2 linked regions of the Pedosphaera parvula Ellin514 genome follow. The protein of the gene in region 1 interacts with the protein of each later gene in a pairwise test. Links are inferred from orthologs where the notes say so. Each region holds a gene or a part of one and is shown on either strand. Other genes may lie near its edges. The genes, in order: CFLAV_RS12410 and rho.

Region 1 (3,287 bases):
TTGAGTTGTCGCACGACTTCAGTCAGCGGCACATTCAGGCGCACCGCTTCTTTGGCCATTTCGACCAACTGGGTGAAGGGAATATCAATGGGAATGGTTGCGAACTGGGCCGTGACATCCTCGGACATGGTGTCCGGCGGAGTCAAAGTGGCTCCCGAAGTGGAGATCGTCACCCATTTGCCGTCCGGCTGAAAATATCCCAACTGCGCCAGGTATTTTTTTCCCGCCTGCTCCACCGGGACGAACCAATGATTCGATTCAGGATGGACATGGACGATGGAGATTGGCTCACCTTTGATTGCCTCCATGAAAACCTTTACGATGAGGTGTCGATCCACGGAAAGTGCATTGTATTTGCGCTGCTGTTCACGAGTCAGATCCCACCGGGCATAGAGCCAGTGGGGATCGCGGGCGGCCAGCAGCAATTGCTGGGTGCCATAGGCCTCGGGCAATTCACCGGCTGTTTCCACTCCGCCCAGATGCACTGGCGGCGGGACCGGCCCCAAGGCATAGCGCTGGCCTGGCCCGGTGGGCGCGGGAATGGTGGGTTGATCCCCTTCGAGGAGAATCGCAGGTATTTTTAAAGCCTTTTTGGCCGCAACTTTCTTTTTCAGTTTTGCCAGGACGGGCGGCTTCTCATTCTCAGGAATGGGAACTGGAGGAGGTGTTTTAGCTGCGGTCTTGGGCTTGGCAACTGACTTGGCCTTCTCTTTCTCTTTCGATGTGGCAGCCGCAACTTTCTCCGGGGCGGCTGTCTTGACCTTACCCGTGGCCTTCAGTTTGCTGGCCACCGCCGCGCTGCGTTCCTGAATCGATTTTGTGACCTTTTTTACGACCTTTTTAAAGGATGATTTGTCGGATTTCATAAGTGCCTTCGTGGGTAAGATGGCAGGTTCGGTACCTCAGATGGGTTAAATCTTACGTCGTGTGAGCCAACCGCGCAACGGGAATTTGTTTGAACCAAGGAACATACGAGTAACACCCCATTTCCAAAAATAGCGCTTAAAGACAACTTGCCAAGGTTTACAAATGGGTTTTAACTGTGCACGAACGACTGCGTTTCGCGAGAGGATTATCGCCAATGACTGAAACTAAAACGAACTGCTCCCACCCTGTCAAAAATTCCGGGGCCCTGATCTATGTGGTGGATGATGAGCCAATGTTGTTGGAATTGGCAACTGTCATTCTCGAACCGCAGGGTCATAATATAAAATCATTCCGCGATCCGGAAGTCGCCCTGCAAACCTACGCCAAAGCCAATCCCAAGCCGGCCGTGTTGATCACCGATTATGCCATGCACACCATGAATGGCATGGAATTGATCGAGCAGTTTCGGCGCATTGATCCAAACCAGAAAATCCTCCTGGTCAGCGGCACTGTAGGCGAAGACATCTTCCAAAACGCCCCGGCCAAACCTGACCACTTTTTGGCCAAGCCTTACCAGGCATCTGAATTGATTGACGTGGTGGCGTCATTGCTCAAGCAACAGCCACGCTAGGCTTCAGGCGGGTTGTAACTGAGTAGTTTTACACCTGCAACCCAGCCGACTGGCAAGGCTTTTCAGGAGGGATTGGAAACCGCGCCTTCTTCCGCCTTGGTCGCCTCAGCCTTTTTGCGGTAAAGGACCACTACGTTCCCAACGCGCATGACCAGATGGCTGGAAGTCTTCTCGGCCAATTGGGGGGAGAGGGTCTTTTTCTCCTCCTTGAAGTCAGCAAATTTGATTTTAACCAACTCGTGATGAGCCAGGGCTTCATCCACGCTCTTTAAAAAGGCTTCACTCAAGCCGGCTTTGCCGACTTTGAGAATCGGCTCCATCAATTGAGCCCGGGCCTTCAGTTTTCGTAACTCGGCGTTGGATAATGGCGTCTGCACACGAATAGCATCACGCGTTCAGGAGACTCCTGCAACTCGAAAACCTTCCTCTTCCAGCAACGTCCGGATGCGACCGGGTTGATCGCCCTGTATTTCGATGGTGCGCTCCTTGGTGGTTCCGCCACAACCGCAGGCTGCCTTCAGCTTGCCAGCCAGCGATTCGATGTATTTCAAACTGATATTCGGCGCGAAATCGTAGATGACAATCACCGTTTTCCCACCGCGATGGGCCTTTTCCTTGCGCAGCACCACCCGGCCATATTTCGAGGGCTTGGGCGGCTCCGAATTCTGAGTCGGAGCCGGTTTATCCGCCGGTCCGGGTGGCAATTCCCCGCCGACATTTAACGACGCGAAAGGATTATTCAATCCCTGCCCGGTTGGCGTCAGATCAATCTTCTGCTTTTTGGACATCGAGAAACCCCATTCTTAATCCCTGGCGAGCGATAGTTTACGGAAGTTGGTGGATTCCGATTTGGTCAACACCTTCATCGGTTCGAGGAGCTTGCGCCCTTCGAAAACGCCGTTGGACGCGCTGCTAAACCACGCGCCATCGGGCATGCGGGTCCGTTCCAGCACGAAATTACATTTTCTCAACACACCAATCATTCCGCCCCACAGGGCGACTTCATTTTGCAGGTGGGCATCAATCTTGGACAGCTCAAATTCCTGCTTATCCACCCATAATGTGCCCCCTACCTGATTGAGAAAACGATCCGTGATCTTCTTGACGGGCAGGTCAGCGCTCCGGGGTTGAAAAACGATGACGTAAGTGGGACGCCCGTTAAATTCCTTTTCCTCAACCAAAGTAAATTTAAAGCGCTCAATAATGTCGAAGGTAAGGAAGTTTTCACGGTTATCCCCTTTTTTATTGAGGCGTGAATCGGTGTACTTCTGGCGCTCCGCAGCTTCCTTCTCCTCCTGCTTCTTTAATTCCTCCGTTGAAAGACTCTGGCCGTTCAACTGCACAAGTTTTGCGGAGGTCCAACCGGATTCCACCAGCATCTGGTAAATTTTTTCCCGATGCTCCTTCACGTGCCCCTTGCTGTCCATCTCTTCAGTCACCGTATGCTTGGTGTAAGCATAATTCGGCTTGGCATCGCGGACCTCGTTGGATTCAGAACGCTTCACCGCCCGTTGCATGATCTCATCTGCGGTAAGCGAAGTCTGCCCATGGACGGTGGTGCTTGCAAGCAAGCCGACCAGGAGCGAACCGGCCAGTACAAGCACACGGCTGTGTTTGAGCAGACTTTTCATCATTATATGAGATTGCCGTGTTTCCGCGGCAATGGCAAGTAAATGGAGAGGGAAGAATTGCCTACAAGATATGTAGGAACCACTTGCAAAGTAACCTTCCGATACCTTCCGATACCTTCCGATACCTTCCGATGGCTTCCGACCTCAACCAGCAAACG
Region 2 (3,193 bases), on another replicon or contig:
GGCCTTTAATGCATGTGATTGCAGCGAAAGCAGTTTGCTTTCACGAAGCCCTGCAGCCGGGTTTTAAAAGCTACCAACAGCAGATTATAAAGAATGCCAAAGCACTGGCTGATGGCATGAAACGGAATGGCTATCGGCTGGTGAGTGGAGGAACTGACAACCACTTGATGTTGGTGGATGTGGGGGCCAAAGGCTTGACTGGCAAGGATTGCCAAATCATATTGGATGAAGCAGGTATAACCGTAAATAAAAACACCATTCCTTTCGAGACACGCTCCCCATTCCAAGCCAGCGGTATCCGACTGGGCACGCCTGCGGTAACAACACGAGGGATGAAAGAAACTGAGATGGCGGCGATTGCGGACATGATCAGCGAGGTTTTGATGGACATCAAGAATCTTGACACCGTAGCGGAGGTGCGCCATCGTGTCCGTGAATTGACTGCAAGATTTCCCTTGCCGTATTGAGTTTTGTGAACAATCCTTAGGGTGCTCCTGGTTGCTGGTAACCATTCCGATTTAATCGATCGAATTTTGACCTTCCAACCCGCGCCTGTCGCCAGGGTTCAATCAGCAGAAAGTCTGCATCCCCCGCGACGAATTAAAAAATTTATAATCACACCTTAGTTTATGCCCAGAGTTAGTACCAAAAAGACCATCAAACCGAAGGCTGCGAAAAAAGCAGTCAAGGCTGCGCCCCGTGAAGCGGTGGAGATTGCAGCAGAAGATAATGTAAATGTCGTGACTGGAGTTCCTGCTTCGGCTCCCGCACCGGCACCTGTCCCAATCCGTGCAGCAGCGCCAGCTCCCGCACCGGCTCAGCGACAGATGGAACTTGAGCCGCCAACAAAACCTGTTGAATCGCAGGATGAAGATCTGGAAGAGCGTCCCGCTCCCAAGGACAAGAAGGACAAGGACAGCAAGGATGTCGTCGTCAACTCATTGAACATTGCCAAATTGCAGGCGATGTCGATGACTGAGCTAAACCAGATGGCCAAGGACCTTGGGGTGGAGAACTTCGGCACCATGCGGAAGCATGAGGTTATTTTCCACATCCTCCAGAAAAATGCAGAACGCAGTGGTGTTCTTTTTTCCGAAGGCGTGCTGGAAGTGTTGCCGGAAGGTTTCGGCTTTCTGCGCTCGCAGAGTTTTAATTACTTGCCGTGCCCGGAAGACATTTATGTTTCGCCCTCTCAGATTCGTCGTTTCGATCTGCAGACCGGTAACTTGATTGCCGGCCAGATTCGTCCGCCGAAAGACAAGGAGCGATTCTTCGCGCTGCTCAAGGTTGAAGGTGTCGATAACGAAGAACCGGACAAGGCGAAGGACAAGACGCATTTTGACAACCTCACGCCGCTGTTTCCGAACAAGCGTTTCCTTTTGGAAACCGCTCATGACGAACTGTCCACACGAGTGCTGGACCTGGTCTGCCCAATTGGCAAAGGAACGCGTGGGTTGATCGTCGCCCCGCCGCGCACGGGTAAAACCGTTTTGATGCAGAAACTGGCAAATGCGGTTTTGAAGAATAATCCAGAGGCTTATTGCTTCATCTTGCTGATTGACGAACGTCCTGAAGAAGTGACGGACATGGAACGCAGCTGCCGTCCGGCGGAAGTGATCAGCTCCACCTTCGATGAACCACCTGAACGGCATGTGCAAGTGGCTGAAATGGTGATTGAGAAGGCCAAGCGCATGGTAGAACACAAGCGCGATGTGGTAATCCTGCTCGATTCAATCACGCGTCTGGCCCGTGCTTATAACACCGTCCAGCCACATTCTGGAAAGATTCTTTCTGGTGGTGTCGATGCGAATGCGTTGCACAAACCCAAGAGGTTTTTCGGCGCTGCCCGTAACATTGAGGAGGGTGGCTCGCTGACGATTATTGCGACGGCGCTGGTTGATACCGGTTCCCGCATGGACGAAGTCATTTTCGAAGAATTCAAAGGCACCGGCAATATGGAAGTTCACCTGGACCGCCATCTGGTCGATCGCCGCATATTTCCTTCGATCAACATCGAACTTTCCGGCACGCGTAAGGAAGAGTTGCTGTATCATCCCGAGGAGTACAACAAGGTGGTTGTATTGCGCCGCGCGCTTACGGGTGTGCCGCCGGTCGAATCGATGGAATTGATGCTGAACAAGCTTAAGAAGACCCGGAGTAACATTGAGTTCCTGCTGGGGATGGGAATTAGCTAAACTGATTCACGTTTTAATGGTGGCGAATCTGGAAGTCATGATTTTCCAGATTCGCCATATTTCTTTTGCTGGGATTGCTTTTCTCTGAACAAAGCGGCATATAAATGCGTCTAATAACGTCGGAAACAGCCAGGTTTAGATTCGAAATCAATAGAGTGATGTTCATTACAACAGTCAAAAAGGGTTTATATTCCGTCCGATGGGCGGTTCTGTCTGCTTTTGTTTTAGGATTGGTGGGCTGCCAAAAGGAGGAGATCAAAGTTTACACTGCGCCCAAGGATGTGGCTGCGCCTGCGGCGATGGCGGCGCAAGAGCCTGAATTATCTCCGCATGAGCACCGGGCAGTCCCGCAGGTCACCTATACCTTACCCAAAGGTTGGAAGGTAACCGGGCCCGGCAGGATGAGCGTGGTGGATTTTGACATTGTTGGGGATGATGGAAAGCAGGCTGGAGTGAGTGTTACACAGCTTGGCAATTTACAGGGCAAGGACGCACTTCTCGTGAACATGTTTCGGGTAAATTTGGGGATGAAAGAACTTTCTGACGAAGAAGCGGCGAAGGAGCTTAAACCGGTGAGTCTCGGAACGGAAACTGGAAAGCTTTTTGAGATTTCCGGCAAAAGAGATGCTGAATCGGCATCCGGGACAAACAGTCAAAGTCAAGTTGTGAGCGTGGTTACGGTTTTTGTGCATCATCCGGATGGGACCTGGTTCTATCGGTTGGCAGGTGATCCCACATTGGTGGAACAACAGAAGCCTGTTTTTCTGGAATTTCTAAAATCAGTTCAAATCAAGGAAACTAAAGAGACGCCTGCTACGGAGCCAGAAAAAGTGGCCGGTAATTTTAATTGGAATGTTCCCAAGAGCTGGAAGACGGAGGCTGCGGGACAAATGCAAGTCGCGCGGTTTGCGGTTTCAGGAAAAGACAACAGCAAAGCAGAGGTGTTTGTCAGTGTGTTTCCGAGCGACACAGGCGGGGCGCTGGCGAATGTAAATCGG

The links.
Region 2: the proteins of CFLAV_RS12410 (region 1) and rho interact in binary tests that used the Escherichia coli proteins (3 or more experiments, as listed by UniProt). The link is inferred for Pedosphaera parvula Ellin514 from one-to-one orthologs.

Annotation. Positions count from the first base shown.
Region 1 is NZ_ABOX02000013.1:67,376-70,662, reverse strand. Bases 219-3,183 are described here. They hold CFLAV_RS12410 (YhbY family RNA-binding protein), read right to left. Parts: upstream 1,876-3,183; coding sequence 1,561-1,875; downstream 219-1,560. Other genes in these bases: CFLAV_RS12395 (hypothetical protein), read right to left, coding at 3,132-3,183; CFLAV_RS12400 (LolA-like protein), read right to left, coding at 2,302-3,132; CFLAV_RS12405 (translation initiation factor), read right to left, coding at 1,894-2,286; CFLAV_RS12415 (response regulator), read left to right, coding at 1,082-1,498; CFLAV_RS12420 (DUF4912 domain-containing protein), read right to left, coding at 219-866. In the rest of the region: more of CFLAV_RS12420, read right to left, coding at 1-218; more of CFLAV_RS12395, read right to left, coding at 3,184-3,287.
Region 2 is NZ_ABOX02000046.1:44,107-47,299, reverse strand. What follows is about bases 141-3,011. They hold rho (transcription termination factor Rho), read left to right. Parts: upstream 141-827; coding sequence 828-2,195; downstream 2,196-3,011. Other genes in these bases: CFLAV_RS25185 (hypothetical protein), read left to right, coding at 2,354-3,011; rpiB (ribose 5-phosphate isomerase B), read left to right, coding at 141-467. Also shown: more of rpiB, read left to right, coding at 1-140; more of CFLAV_RS25185, read left to right, coding at 3,012-3,193. UniProt on the Escherichia coli protein: Facilitates transcription termination by a mechanism that involves Rho binding to the nascent RNA, activation of Rho's RNA-dependent ATPase activity, and release of the mRNA from the DNA template.